Regions from separate parts of the Shewanella sp. 4t3-1-2LB genome, predicted to be linked through region 2. Evidence: predicted binding sites of a transcription regulator. Region 2 holds the regulator's gene; the other holds the start of a gene.

Region 1 (7,321 bases), on a different contig from region 2:
AGCATTGGCAATGACAGCCTCAGTGGCGGTGGCAGCGCCACAGACAGAACCAACTTACAGTGTAAGTCTGACCCGAGGTACCAGTGCTGATACTGATATTGATAATGGTGGTCAACTCGGTAGACAGTCATGGCAATTAGGGGCGCGGGGTAATTGGAAGTTGGCACCCACTTGGCGTCTTAGCGCCAATCTTGGTGTTGATTGGCTCGACTGGGACTGGAAAATGCCACAGCAGTACAACCAGCAAGCCCCATTCGATTCCGCCAGACGTTACCACGGTAATCTGATGTTTAGTCACCAATTCGGTAATGGTTGGTCTGTGATGGCGGCACCTACGTTGCAATTTGCCTACGCCAATGATGCCTCATTGGCTGACAGTAAGAGCTACGGTGTTATGGCTGGCGCTATGCGACATTATGCCAATGGCAACTACTGGGGGGTTGGTGGGGCTTATTTCAATGACATAGGTAAAGCCCGATTTTTACCTTTAGTCCTATTCAACTGGCAGATCTCCGATAAATGGCGTCTGGGTAACCCTTTGATGCCAGATTTTTCTGGTGGTGCAGGGATTGAACTGGCTTATAGTCTTACACCGGCGCTGCAATGGGGTATTGGCAGCAGCAAAAATACCGAACGGGTGTTAGCGCACGATCAACAAGTAGTGGAACTGTCGGAATGGCGGCTGTTCAGCCGGGTAGGATGGAATATCACATCTGCCACAGCGTTGAATTTCTATCTGGGCTACAGCATGTCGCCAGATCTGAAAGACGGCGAACATGCTGCAGTGGATATGGATAATTATGTCAGTGGTGCTCTGCAACTGCGCTATCGTTTTTAGCTGAGACTGCAGGGGCTGCCATAAGTTTATTGACCGAGCATTTCCCGTTTTAGGCTCTTCTGGGCTGGTTCATCGCCGAGCCAGATTTTCAGCAGAGCCTCACGGAAGGCTTCGCCAGTAATGGTATCTTTGGCAACCCCATTTTTATAAGCGGTCACACCCTGCTTTTTATCAGCAACCAATAAAAATTCGTCACCCACCTTTATTTCGTCTTCAAACAATTCAGTAAAATGCTTAATGTCTGCTGCTATCGGCTGCGTTTGACCATCGGTGGCATCGTCAAAACCTTCTTCGATGGCATTACGCATTTTTTCTGAGGTGATAAGGCCAGAAAGAATTTTCAGGCTGACCACCGCCGTTTCTTCGTTCAGCACTTCTGCGGTGGTACTGGCTTTGGTTGACAAATACAGACCACCTACATACAAATCCATAAAAAACTTACTACGTACGCCAGCACCGTTGAGTTGCAATGGTTGCTGCGTTACCGACAAGGTTTCTGGCACTTCAACACCAGACACTTCCCGGGCTGATGCGGACATAGATAACAACAGCAGCAACAAAGATAAAAATTTCATAGCGTTCCCTGTAAAAATTAACCACGAAGGCCTAGACGATAGTTTCCGTCCTGAGTAAACCAGATAGCTTGCCGATGTTGAGTGCTGATTAACAGTGGACCATCGTCGCAGAATAAAAAGCACTTCCAGTGACGTTTAAAAACGGCCCAACTGGTCTCAAGGATTTCGTACTTTTCAATGCAAAAATAGACACGGGTGGCATCGTCCCATGTAATAAATTCAGTGATAGGACGTGGTAACTCCGGGTCATCGCTGTCCCATTGTAATTGCCATATATCGGTATGATGCCAGGTAGAACTTCGTAGTGCCCAGTCGCTTTTATTAAAGTCCTCAGCACAACTGCTTTTATTGCTGATCCAGCGATTCCACAACGCCATCGCACTTTGACTGGTCAATGGCCGAATATCCGCTTTATCCGTATCAGGAACCGGCATTTCGTGATGATTAAAAATCCACTGGCGGCGGTATTCAACTAGTGGAAGGTAACTGTAAGACAAGCATTTCTCCTGCTATAGGCGGACGCAGGATTATAACCTTGCTAGCCTGTTTAAACAAAGCGAGCCAGCGTTCATGCTACTCCTGAGCGTGTACTGAATGTGCAGGGCTATTGGAACCAAAACGCTTGGCATAGCGTAGATTGACCTATCACCAAAATGTAAGGCCATATTATTGATGAGATTTCAACACAATGGTGTTTTTTAGCTTATAACCTTACCATTTTGTTAAGAATGAACCGTGCGAAAGAACTGCCGTAGGTTAGTAGCTTTGAGTTTTGTTTTGAAGCCATATGTGGCGGATATATGAGAATGTGACTGGTCTCCCCACAGGGACTCGAACCCCGATCGGTCGCTTAGGAGGCGGCTGCTCTATCCTGTTGAGCTATGAGGAGACGGCAGTGATTATACTGGATTTTACTCTCAATAAAAGATTTGAAATCTAACCGCTTATTTCTTAAGCGCAATATCGTTAACCTGGATATTCAGCGCAGCGTTTTCTCCACCAATAAGCGCGGTAGCGGTTGTCTCCGACGTCTGATCAATGGTGATGGTGACCGGCGTGGCAGTTGCCAATGCATGCGGTCGATTAAGTTGGTCATTGACGTTGTATTGCAAAGCAATTTTGAACTTATCGCCTTTCTGAACTCCATTTTGGCGTCCGATATTGAGAACTACCCGGCTATTGTCGCGGGCGATGATCTGCGCCAGCAATGGGCGACAGTTTAGCGCTTGATCAATATCGGCGACAGATTGCTTCAATACATCATTGACGCTTTCACCGTAGGCCGATTGCCAGAATTCGCTGGATGCTGGATTGACCATGGCGGTTTTATCAAATTCCCAGGCAGCGCTGGTGGTATATTCATGTTGCCAGATAATTTCACCACTGATCCCATGGTAAAGTGTCAATCTAAGTTGAAATTGGCGCTGAGGATCATGTTGCCATAGTCCTAATGGGGCAGAGGTTGGCGGGGCTACGGAGATATCGAGGAGCTCCGGTAGCAACAGATACTGACTGTCTGTCATTTCGCTAATAATAGCAGGAACCCTCAGCCCTGCGGTTGTTAGCGTGGGCATATCGACTTGTTTTTCTGCCAGTGCCAGTGGAAAACTAAAAACTGAACTCTGCTTTAGCGTGCTGGCAAGATGCTGCGTTAACACGGATGGCAGTTTTTCCAGTCTGCCATAGCGTAATTGGCCGCGATCATCCAATACCGCTTGCGGGATGAGTATGGCTGCTTTAAGGCCATCGGTAGGGCATGATTGTGAGTCGTTAGCCTGTAAATCTATTTTAACGGTCACTATCAGGCGTTCACCATCTTTCCGTTCGTTGAGCAACTCCACCGCTTTGACATTAGCGGCGGCCGACAATTCCAACGCTTGCGTGGTCAGATTGCCATTACTGACAAATTGACTGGCCTGAAAATTGCCTCCATTTTGCAGTAATACCAGGCGTATCGCATTTTGTATGGCAGTTTCGCGGGCTTTACCTGCGTCACCATTGACTATTTTGGCATCACCAGTTGCTTCTACCCATTGCGCCTGACAAGGGATAGCGAGGCCAAGCAATAGCAGTAAGCAAAACATCTGTTTCATGGTGACGATTCCTGTATTTGCCAAAAAACCGGCAGAAGGCGTAGAGATTAGCCACTGATATTCAAAATTTATGCCATTGAACCATAGTGACAAGTGGCAAAATTGCTTAAGTGTGGGGCGGCAATGCCGATACAGGAGAGAGCACCGCGTATTGTTTCCCGGATTTCTGGAAATATTGCTAATGGAACCGATATGAAAATCAAGATGACCCTCATAGCACTATTGCTAACTGGCTGTAGTCAGACAGTTGCTCCGGTGCCAGAACCTGCGGCAACCTCCAAGGCCGGTATTATTGACGTCTCAAAGCAACTCGCTAGAGAACTGGTGCGTTACAGTGATGTTCTGGATCAAACTCAACCGTTATTAGTGGCAACCCCCGTCATGGTCGAGGATATGCAGAGCACCGATAATTTGGCAGCACAACTGCAACAAGGGCTGATGGCTGGAATGCAGCAGATGGGATTCAATCTGGTGGATTTGAATGTGGCAGATGCTGTGCGAGTAACGCCCCAAGGGGATTTTTTGCTGAGCCGTGACTGGCAAAAACTTCCAGCGAATATTTCGGTAGATCAGGTGCTGGTTTCTACCGTGAGTCTGGCGCGCAATGGCATAGTGATCAACAGCCGGATTGTTACACTGTCGGGTAACAAGGTGGTATCTGCAGCACAACTTTATGTACCACAGCAAGCGCTACCGGATTATCTGTTGCCATCTCAGTTGGTGGTATCCAAGCAAGGTCTGCTATATCGCAACAGTGCCAATGGTGATGATAAGGTGCATTTGGTGGGAGAGACAAAATGAGATTATGGATGCCAATACTGGCACTGATGCTGCTGGCAGGTTGTACAACTCGTGACCGTTATGTGCAATGGGAACCCGTTCCGCCGCAATCTTTCCCAAAAATTACGGCCGTGGGCTATGCTCCACTGGCTTCACAGCCATCAAAAAACGCCTCTGAAAGAGTGCTGATGGCTATGCAGGCATCAAAGATTGCCGCGTACCGTGAATTAGCTGAACAGGTTTATGGCCAGCAATTGAACGCCGAGAGTAAAGTCGGTGACTGGATGCTGAAGTCTGATAATGTCAAGGTATCTGTTAGTGGGGTGATCCGTGGCGCGCGTGTGGTTCGCAGCTATCCAGCGGGTGACAATTATGTGACTGAGCTGGAACTGGATTTTGCTAATGTGTGGCAACTGTATCAACAGCAGAATCGGCCGCAGCGAGTGAAAGAGATCACCTATTTCTAAAGCGATCGCGTTAGCAAAACCCAAAGCGGCAATGTCTTGCCGCTTTGGGTTTTATACAGGTAAATTAACGGTAGTCCTGTGAAAAAAGGGGCTGCCAGTCAGGCTTCTAGATCATTTCCCAGCGTTGCGATGGTTGATGTCTTGCCCTTGCCGTCATAAGTCAGACTGTTGACATTACGGCTCGTTTGCAACGCCTGAGCCAGTCGATTCACACTGGCAGCACATAGCTCAATCAACTTGCCGTTAGCCTGATTTTTTTGTTGGCATTCCGCCAGCAGACTTTTGGCTTTATCTACCTGTGTTGCTAGCGGTTCTTGGGTGAGTTGCATTTTTTGCGGGTGCTCAGCCAGAGATTTATCAACCTTGGCGACTAGTTCCAGTACTCGTTGTTTTTCTGTGGCGAGCTGTAGCAGGGTATCGGCATCGCGTTCAACCAAGGCTTTGGTTTCTGCGTCAATTAACGACAACAGACGACCAAGGGTGGCCGTCTGTTGTTTTAACATACTTTCCAAGTCTTGCGCTTGCGGCATCAGGACTCCTGATCGAGATCTACCATATCACTTTCAAATTGAGCGATATTGTTTGCTAGTTTTTCTGGATCCACTTTATAGCGACCTTCGGAAATTGCCAGCTTAATCTCGGCAATTTTTTGCATATCCATATCGGGCATAGATGCAATCTTGTTCTGCATTCCTTGCAATTGCTGGGCCTGAGCTGAAACAACAACGGAATCGTCATTGTTGGCAACAGTGGTTGTATCGGTTTTCTCAGCCGCTTTGCTGTTGCTTGGGGTAACCGTTGTTGAGTTTACCCGAGGCTGATTTTGCAGTTGTTTAATGTCCATAGCCTTGTGGCTCCAACACTCTTGTATAAAGGTCTAACTCTATTATCGGCAATGCGTCTTAAGGCTTGAGCACTTTTTTACATTTTTACCTGGACTTCGCCCACATGGGTGACAATCGCATCTACCGTTTTGTTTGAACGGGTGTTTTTTACCCGAATTTGTTCTCCAAGGTTACCATCTTCTACAGCTTCGCCAACAGTTTTTATCTGAAATTGTTCAGTTCTGGCGATAATTGAAACTGTATCACCTTTACAGACAACACAGATATTGCTGCCAAAAATGGGATAATCCTTCGATACTCGCCGCTTCAGGCGGGTTCCGATTAATTGTTGCATATCGCTAAATTGCTCACCGTTGACACTGTACTGATCTACATAACGGATCTCCATTTGCGCTGCAGATAGCACATCTCCTGGTGCTAGCGTCTCTTTGGCCACCACAACTGGGTAGCTAATATCGACCCGAACTGACAGATAAATCTGCCACGGATAACTCAAATCTGGGCTGTCACAGCTGATCCGCACCGTATTGTTACGGCCGATGTCTCGATCTGATGCCAACACTGCTGTTATTGGTGAACTGCAGCGCGGGATCGCTACCCGGCTGTCGAGTGGTTGTGGTGTGATATTGACCCTCGCAGATGCTGGCGCATTGACCTTTTTAGCCACCACATCTTTAGCTAATGCTTCTATGGCCGATACAGCTGGAACCGATGGTTGCTCGGCCAATGCTACGGTTGTCCACAAGAGTGTGCTGATAAAAATGGATGTCAATTTTAATTTCATCATTTCAAGCTGGTTTGATTTGCCAATTTACACTTATACTTCAACAGTTCTTGTAACTTTTCATGAGTAAAGGATCCTCATGCGTCAGAACTTTGACTGAAAAGCTGCATGGAGCTAGCACAGCAAATTACGTGCCTTTCCGAAAACGGAAGGGATTTTGTACTCGCAGATACACAAGGCAGGCTTATGTCAGGCATTCTTGAATCCGTCAACAAAAGAACCCAACTTGTAGGGCAGAACCGTCTTGAATTGCTGTTATTCAAACTAAATGGCCGTCAACGCTTCGGTATTAACGTCTTTAAGGTAAAAGAAGTATTACAGTGTCCGCCATTAACGTTACTGCCGAAACTGAATCCTTATGTCAAAGGTGTTGCCCATATTCGTGGCACCACTATTTCTGTGATTGATTTAAGTGCTGCTACTGGTGGTCGGCCTATTGAAGACCTGAAAAACTGTTTTATCATCATCTCCGAATATAATCGCAGTGTGCAGGGCTTTTTGGTGCAGTCGGTTGAACGTATCATCAATATGAACTGGTCAGCCATTATGCCACCGCCACAAGGGGCTGGGCGCTATTCTTACCTGACCGCCGTGACTGAGATTGACGGGGAACTGGTGGAAATTCTCGATGTTGAAAAAATTCTCGATGAGATTTCTCCTGTAAAAACTGAGATCAGTGAAGAAGTTGATAATGCGATTAGTATCGATCGCGAACAGAATTTCCATATTATGGTAGTAGATGATTCTGCTGTGGCGCGTAAACAGATTGTGCGAGCGCTATCTTCCCTGAATTTGCAGATAGAAACCGCCAAAGATGGCCGGGAAGCGCTAGATAGATTGAAGGTGATTGCATCTGAAATGGATAATGTAGCGCGAGAAATTCCCTTGATTATTTCCGATATTGAAATGCCGGAAATGGATGGTTATACCTTGACAGCC
Region 2 (7,321 bases):
TGGAAAAGCGAGGGTGGAACAGGACGGCAGTCTGTCTACTGCAGAAAAAATCGTTTATGACCTAGAAAACCAGCAACTGCAAGCTACCAGTAGTGGTCAAGGTGAAGATCGGGTTACCACGGTAATTCAGCCGGAAAATTACCAGCAAGATATCAAAAAGGAACCCAAGCAGGAGCAGCAATGAGCACTACCCTGACCGCCCAGAATCTCGCAAAAAGCTATAAAAAAAGAATGGTCGTGAAGGACGTCAGTCTGTCGGTGAAAACTGGGCAGATTGTCGGATTACTCGGTCCCAACGGCGCAGGCAAGACCACTACGTTCTATATGGTCGTAGGACTCATTCAGAGCGATAAAGGGCGGATCTTCATCGACGATGATGAGCTGACCATGGATCCCATGCATCTGCGTGCCCGCAAAGGCATCGGTTATTTGCCGCAAGAAGCCAGTATTTTCCGTAAACTCACGGTGCGAGATAACATCATGGCAGTACTACAGATCCGCAAGGGTCTGGATCGTGATGGCCGTGAAGAGCAGTTGGAACAGTTGCTCGAAGAGTTCCATATCACTCATATTCGCGACAGTTTTGGGATGTCACTATCGGGCGGTGAAAGACGCCGAGTTGAAATAGCCAGAGCCCTCGCGGCGGATCCAAAATTTATTTTGCTGGACGAACCCTTTGCGGGCGTGGATCCCATATCGGTCATCGATATCAAAAAAATTATTGAACAGCTGCGTTCCCGCGGACTGGGAGTGCTGATTACCGACCATAATGTGCGTGAAACACTTGATGTGTGTGAGCGCGCCTACATCGTTAGTCACGGTCAGTTGATCGCAGAAGGCTCCCCTGCTGAAATCCTCGATAATCAACAAGTACGTGCAGTGTACTTAGGAGAGCAATTCAAGCTATAGTAACCACCTTTGGGTAGGCAATTCTAATTGTTAAAGACTGTAATTACTGGATTTTTTATTACACGATAGGATGTAGGAGTAAGCGGTAACATGAAAACGTCACTCCAGTTAAAGCTGGGTCAACAGCTGACTATGACACCACAACTGCAGCAGGCAATCCGTTTGCTGCAGTTGTCGTCGCTGGAGTTACAACAGGAAATTCAGCAGGCGCTGGAAGCCAATCCACTATTGGAAGTCAATGAAGATAGTCAATTAGCCGATGACGACAATGATGTGGATAATGATCTCGACACGCCAACCATCGACGTTCAAACGGAAGACAGTTCAACTATTGAGACTTCCGATGCGTTAACCAGCCAATCCCTGCCAGAAGAACTGCCAATGGACACCACTTGGGATGAAGTCTTTACCGCAGCACCTGCTGCCCCTGCGGGTCCTATCCGCGATGATGACACGCCATTTCAGGGAGAAACCTCCGAAGGATTACGTGAACATTTGGAATGGCAGAAAAACCTGACACCGTTTTCCGAAACCGACTCAGCCATTGCCACCGCCATTATTGAGGCCATTGATGATCAGGGTTATCTGACTCAAAGCACAGAAGAAATTCTGGAAGCCATGGGCAATCCTGAGATTGAATTGGACGAAGTAGAAGCCGTACTGAAACGCATTCAGCACTTTGACCCTGTGGGGGTTGCTGCTCGAGATTTACGGGAATGTTTGCTGATCCAGCTGTCACAGTTCAGTGAAGACACACCGCATTTAGAAAATGCCATCATGTTGCTGGAGCAACACCTCGATCTGATCGCCGCGAAAGATTATCGCACCTTGATGCGTAAAACACGCCTCAGAGAAGAAGATCTACGAGATGCCATCGTGTTGATCCAGACACTCAACCCTCGGCCCGGCCTGTTGGTACAGCCACAGGACGAGGAATATGTGATCCCGGATGTCAGCGTCTGGAAAAAGAATGGCCGCTGGATTGTCGAACTCAACCCAGATTGTATGCCCAAACTGAGTATTAATCAGCAATATGCCGCCATGGCGCGCAGTGTTCGCAGCCAGTCAGACAGCCAGTTTATCCGCGGACATTTGCAGGAAGCCAAATGGTTTATCAAGAGTTTGGAAAGCCGCAATGAAACCTTGCTGAAAGTTGCTAATTGTATCGTCCAGTTTCAACAAGGCTTCTTTGAATATGGTGAAGAAGCCATGAAACCAATGGTACTCAACGATATCGCCGAAGCGGTCGATATGCATGAATCGACGATTTCACGAGTGACGACGCAAAAATACATGCATACTCCTCGCGGTATTTTTGAACTGAAATATTTCTTTTCCAGCCATGTTGGCACCGATGATGGCGGCGAGTGTTCGTCAACCGCCATACGAGCCTTTATCAAGAAACTGGTCGCAGCAGAGAATCAGAAAAAGCCGCTCAGTGACAGCAAAATGGCACAGTTGCTGGCGGAACAGGGAATTAACGTGGCAAGACGGACCATTGCAAAGTATCGTGAAGCCATGCTGATCCCGCCCTCAAATCAGCGTAAGAGTTTGTAATTCCACAGTACCCCTATGGAGGACACCCCTATGCAAATCAACCTGGCAGGCCATCATATTGAGATCACCGACTCGTTGCGTAGCTACGTGGAGAGTAAATTTGCAAAACTTGAACGTCATTTCGAACAGATCAATAATGTGCATGTCGTACTCAATGTAGAAAAAGCTATACAAAGAGTCGAAGCCAAGCTACATCTGAACGGTGGCGAAGTGCACGGCACCGCAGAGCACACCGACATGTACGCAGCCATTGACGCTCTGATTGATAAATTGGATCGTCAGATCATTAAATACAAAGAAAAGCTGACAAAATACTCATGATGGAACTTAGTACCGTCCTGCGGCCGGAGTGTACCACCTGCGCCACACCCGGCAGCAAGAAAAAGGTATTGGAGCTCATCAGCGAACTCGCCGCGGCCCAGTATCCCAATCTGTCGTCCCAAGCCATTTTTGAAAGCCTGTTGGCCAGAGAAAAAATGGGAAGCACGGGCATAGGCAATGGCATAGCCATTCCTCATGGTCGTATGCCGGACATAACTACCCCGATTGCAGTGCTGGTGAAATGTAACGAGCCGATTGCTTTCGATGCCATTGACAACCAACCGGTCGATATCCTGTTTGCCCTAGTGGTGCCCGCAGATCAATGCCAGCAGCACCTGAGCACCTTATCGGCAATGGCTGAAAAACTCAGTGACAAGCAGATACTTAAGCAGTTGCGCAAGGCGACCACCAAAGAAGAATTGTATCAGGTGATCACCGGATGAAACTGGCCATCGTCTCCGGCCGCTCCGGCTCAGGAAAATCTGTAGCATTGCGAGTACTGGAAGACATGGGCTACTACTGCGTCGACAATTTGCCTTTACCCATGATTGGCAGTTTGCTGGATAATCTTCGTGGCAGTAATGAGTTGGTGGCGATTAGTGTCGATGTGCGGAATATGCCTAACCAGGATAAAGTGCTCGAGGGCCAGCTAGGAAAACTGCCCCAAGGCACTGAGGTCATCAGCTTTTTCCTGAATGCATCTGATAAAGTGCTGTTAAAACGCTATAGCGAAACCCGGCGCCTGCATCCATTATCTAAAAGTAAAATTTCGCTAAAAGATGCTATCGAGCAGGAAGGTAAACTACTCGCCCCGCTGTCACAACTGATGGATCATTACATAGATACCTCCACGCTGAATATCTATGAACTAAGTGACACAGTACGGGAGATTTTACTGGGAAGTGCCACCAAAGAACTGGTGATCAACTTCGAATCCTTTGGATTTAAGCATGGGTTGCCCGCAGAAGCCGATTTCGTGTTTGATGCACGTTTTTTACCTAATCCCCACTGGGAGCCTCAGCTCAGACCACTGACTGGGTTGGATGAACCGGTACGTGAGTTTCTCAACCGCCAACCGCTAGTAAATAAGTTTATCTGGCAAATAGAAAACTTGCTCGATACATGGTTACCCCATCTGGAACGCAATAACCGCAGTTACCTTACCGTAGCCATTGGTTGCACCGGCGGACAACACCGCTCCGTTTATGTAGCAGAGCAACTTGCAAAGCGTTTCAGCAACAGTAAGCATAAAGTTCAGGCACGCCACCGGGAACTCGAACATGGCAAGAATTGAGCGAGAAATCACCATTCTCAATAAGCTGGGATTACATGCCAGAGCGGCGACAAAACTGGCCATACTCGCCAATGAGTTTGACGCTAATATCTTTCTGATCCAAGGTGAAAAAAAAGCTTCTGCTGCAAGCGTGCTCGGGTTGCTGATGCTGGAAACCGGCATGGGTAAAAAAATCCGACTAATTGCGGATGGTCCTGATGCAGAACCAGCAATGGAAGCCATCTGCAATCTGATCAATGCCCGCTTCGATGAAGCCAGTTAACCGTTTTTCGCCCCGCCAAATCTCTACGTCAAAATAAACGTGATTCCATCATTCAACAAAGGCTAAGAAGGTGCATGACACTCAGCCATAGTGATGACCTGAGTATCGAGCAAATCTAACTAGCAAACGGCACTGTGATATTGGAAAAAAGGCCGCATAATGCGGCCTTGGCAGGATATCGATATTACTGTGCTAGTGGACTTAACACAATTTCCACTCGACGATTCTGGGCTCTGCCAGCAGCATTGCTGTTACTGGCAATCGGATTGCTTTCTCCTGCCCCCCGCGTCACCACACGCTGACCTGCAACGCCTTTCTGGATTAGATAGTTACCTACAGAAGAAGCGCGCACCTGCGACAGGCGCAAATTATAAGATTCAGAACCCGTGCTATCGGTATAACCAATAATATTCAGTTGAGTTTTGGGGTATTCTTTAGCCACCAACGCTACACTGTCCAGCACCTGCATGGCTCCGCCGCTCAGATCTGTTTTGTCCACTTGGAAGGTAATCTCATTTGGCATATTCAAAATAATGTTATCACCGGAGCGGGTTACACTAACACCTGAGGCGGATAACTGCTGACGCAGCTTAGCTTCCTGCACATCCATATAGTAACCAACGCCGCCACCGACTGCGGCACCAGAAGCAGCGCCAATCAATGCACCTTTACCTCGATCATGTTTACTGGAAGTCGCAACACCAACAAGGGCACCAGCAGCAGCACCAATCAGTGCCCCACTCGTTGCTTTAGAGGTCTGTTGTTCATTGGTATAAGGGTTAACGGTTGTACAACCGGCGGCGAAAAACATTATCAATGCAGCAGAAGTCAACGGCATCATAACCTTGTTCATGGTGGGTTCTCCTTAGTCTCGCCGTGAATAATTATGGCATCAGTATATAACCATCCACCGGCAAGACAACGGCGTAGCGAATGCTGATCTGTATAATTTGCAGCTTATTCAGGCTCGATTCAGTTCCTCATCACCTATATTTCTGCCTTTTTGGCAAAGGTTACGCACCAAATAAGTGCATCACGCACATTCATGGTACGACCTAAAATTTTCGCATTTTCGCAGAAAATCCGTATCTATATGATTTTAAATAATAAAAAATATTTAAAAAAATTGGCACAGTTCTTACATACATAGAAAGTAGTATTCCGACACAGCAGGAGGTAACGATGAAAATCATTTATCAGTTTTTCCACAGCTGGCGGCAACACTGGCAAAGCTATAAACACCTTGGCATTAGCCAGTGGGATATTGAGTAACAAATTCAGCAGTATAACGAGGTAATTCAGGAGGTGAAGATGGAAATGACAGATACCCTTCGGCATCAGGCAGTCATCGAAGTCACCCATAATGGGCGGTTGCTGTTTGATGTGGCCCGTCAATATGGACTCCCGACCAAAACTTTATATATGTGGGTACGCCAGAGTCAGCAAGCAACCGATACATCAACGCCATGGCTCTATGTATCCAATGTGATGTCACAGCTGAAAGCTAGGTATTTTAACTAACGGTTTCGACAAGTTTGAACTGAACTAATAACAGTTATCGCCCCCAACGATAGAAAAAGTGTGCTCCCCAAATTTTGCGCTTTTCTAGGTTCATTCTTGTCATTTTTATTCGATACCAGTTGCAGGAGCTAACTGGTGGCAACGCAAGGAAGCGGTCTGCCAAGGTTTCGACCTGAGTGGGCTGAACAAAAATATTTGTTATCGCCCCCAACGATAGAAATGTGCAAATAATAAAAATAACGCGCGAATTCTAGGTTCACTCACGTCGTTTTTATTCACGCAGGCTCAACCTGTGTAGCTTATCTGGGCTAGTTTTAGCCGCGATAAGAAAGTTTGGGCAGAGTTAATAGGTGAGAGTGAAAGTATCGCCCCCAACGATAACTAACTCATTAATAAAAATAAAATTATAGATTTTACCTATTATCTCTGCCGTTTTTATTCAACCCAACTCTACGACGAGATTGTGGTAACCAACATGACAGGAGCGGATCGGAAGTTTATCCGTATATACCGCACCAAAAACAATAAAATATGCAACCACATTCTGAAGGTTCGCTCCTGTCGCCTCATCAAAGTTACTCACGCCATGCCCGGGTCATCTCGCGTTTGCCCAAAGCGCCAGGATATGCTTTTACCGTAAACCCAACCGCTTTTAGGTCACGCTTAAACTGACCACTGGCACAATATGACACCAGCATTCCTTGAGCTTGTAACAGCTGATAGCATTTGGCCAGATTGTCCTGACACCAAACATCGGGCTGTTTATTCGGTGCAAAGGCATCAAAGTAGATCAGATTGAATTGTTGCGGAGATAACACGACATGCTCCAACCGCATGTGACATTTTGTCAACCAGAACCCGGGCAACAACTCACAGGCTTGTTCCCAAGGCGTGGAATGCAGCATGTCAAACAACGGTGCGTAAGATGGCGCAAGCAATTGCTGATAGTTGAGGCGATGAATCAAGTCCGGCGCCAACGGATAGGGTTCAATACTGACATAACGCACAGTTAATGGCGGTTTATTATCAGACTGACGCTGTTGATTAATTTCTTGAAAATGTCCCAACGTCAACAATGCGTTTAACCCGGTGCCAAAGCCCACTTCAAAAATAGACAATTCGGTAAATGTCTCAATGACAGCATCAAACCCTGCTGCTATATAAACATAGCGAGACTCGGCAATAGCACCTTTGTGTGAGTGGTAAGTCTCATTCAACTCGGCATTAAATAATGTATGGGACCCGTCATCGGTCACCTGCAAGGATACCCTTTCCATAACTACCAGAATGTTTTCGTTTTAATAGCTCAGATTATCCGGCTGGGTAGCACTGTGCTGCAAGAATTGTCTTAGATAATCAAGAATCACATATCGAACAAGCCACTTTTGACTACACTTTAATCAAAGATCACCAATGCACTGTATTTACATATGAAATGTCTATGGCAATCGATGTTG

Evidence for each region. Region 2 encodes sigma-54, which starts transcription at its own class of promoters, with help from an activator protein. Its sites were predicted from a motif close to GTTGGCACGNNNNTNGNNT; they were not measured.
Region 1: the regulator sigma-54 is predicted to act here: its motif matches at 3,566-3,584, upstream of J3L11_RS12040 (flagellar assembly protein FlgT).

Annotation. Positions count from the first base shown of each region.
Region 1 covers NZ_JAFNJD010000030.1:24,636-31,956, forward strand. Annotated here, with positions in the region: gene J3L11_RS12020 (DUF6268 family outer membrane beta-barrel protein) at 1-838, shown strand, start outside; gene J3L11_RS12025 (chalcone isomerase family protein) at 865-1,413, opposite strand; gene J3L11_RS12030 (DUF2947 domain-containing protein) at 1,431-1,910, opposite strand; tRNA gene J3L11_RS12035 (tRNA-Arg) at 2,227-2,302, opposite strand; gene J3L11_RS12040 (flagellar assembly protein FlgT) at 2,358-3,506, opposite strand; gene J3L11_RS12045 (FlgO family outer membrane protein) at 3,699-4,307, shown strand; gene J3L11_RS12050 (LPP20 family lipoprotein) at 4,304-4,753, shown strand; gene J3L11_RS12055 (flagellar protein FlgN) at 4,852-5,283, opposite strand; gene flgM (flagellar biosynthesis anti-sigma factor FlgM) at 5,283-5,597, opposite strand; gene flgA (flagellar basal body P-ring formation chaperone FlgA) at 5,675-6,382, opposite strand; gene J3L11_RS12070 (chemotaxis protein CheV) at 6,569-7,321, shown strand, end outside.
Region 2 covers NZ_JAFNJD010000056.1:10,542-17,862, forward strand. Annotated here, with positions in the region: gene lptA (lipopolysaccharide transport periplasmic protein LptA) at 1-184, shown strand, start outside; gene lptB (LPS export ABC transporter ATP-binding protein) at 181-909, shown strand; gene J3L11_RS17050 (RNA polymerase factor sigma-54) at 1,000-2,466, shown strand; gene hpf (ribosome hibernation promoting factor) at 2,497-2,787, shown strand; gene ptsN (PTS IIA-like nitrogen regulatory protein PtsN) at 2,787-3,230, shown strand; gene rapZ (RNase adapter RapZ) at 3,227-4,081, shown strand; gene J3L11_RS17070 (HPr family phosphocarrier protein) at 4,068-4,343, shown strand; gene J3L11_RS17075 (OmpA family protein) at 4,528-5,196, opposite strand; gene J3L11_RS17080 (transposase) at 5,655-5,864, shown strand; gene mnmD (tRNA (5-methylaminomethyl-2-thiouridine)(34)-methyltransferase MnmD) at 6,440-7,141, opposite strand; gene J3L11_RS17090 (extracellular solute-binding protein) at 7,295-7,321, shown strand, end outside.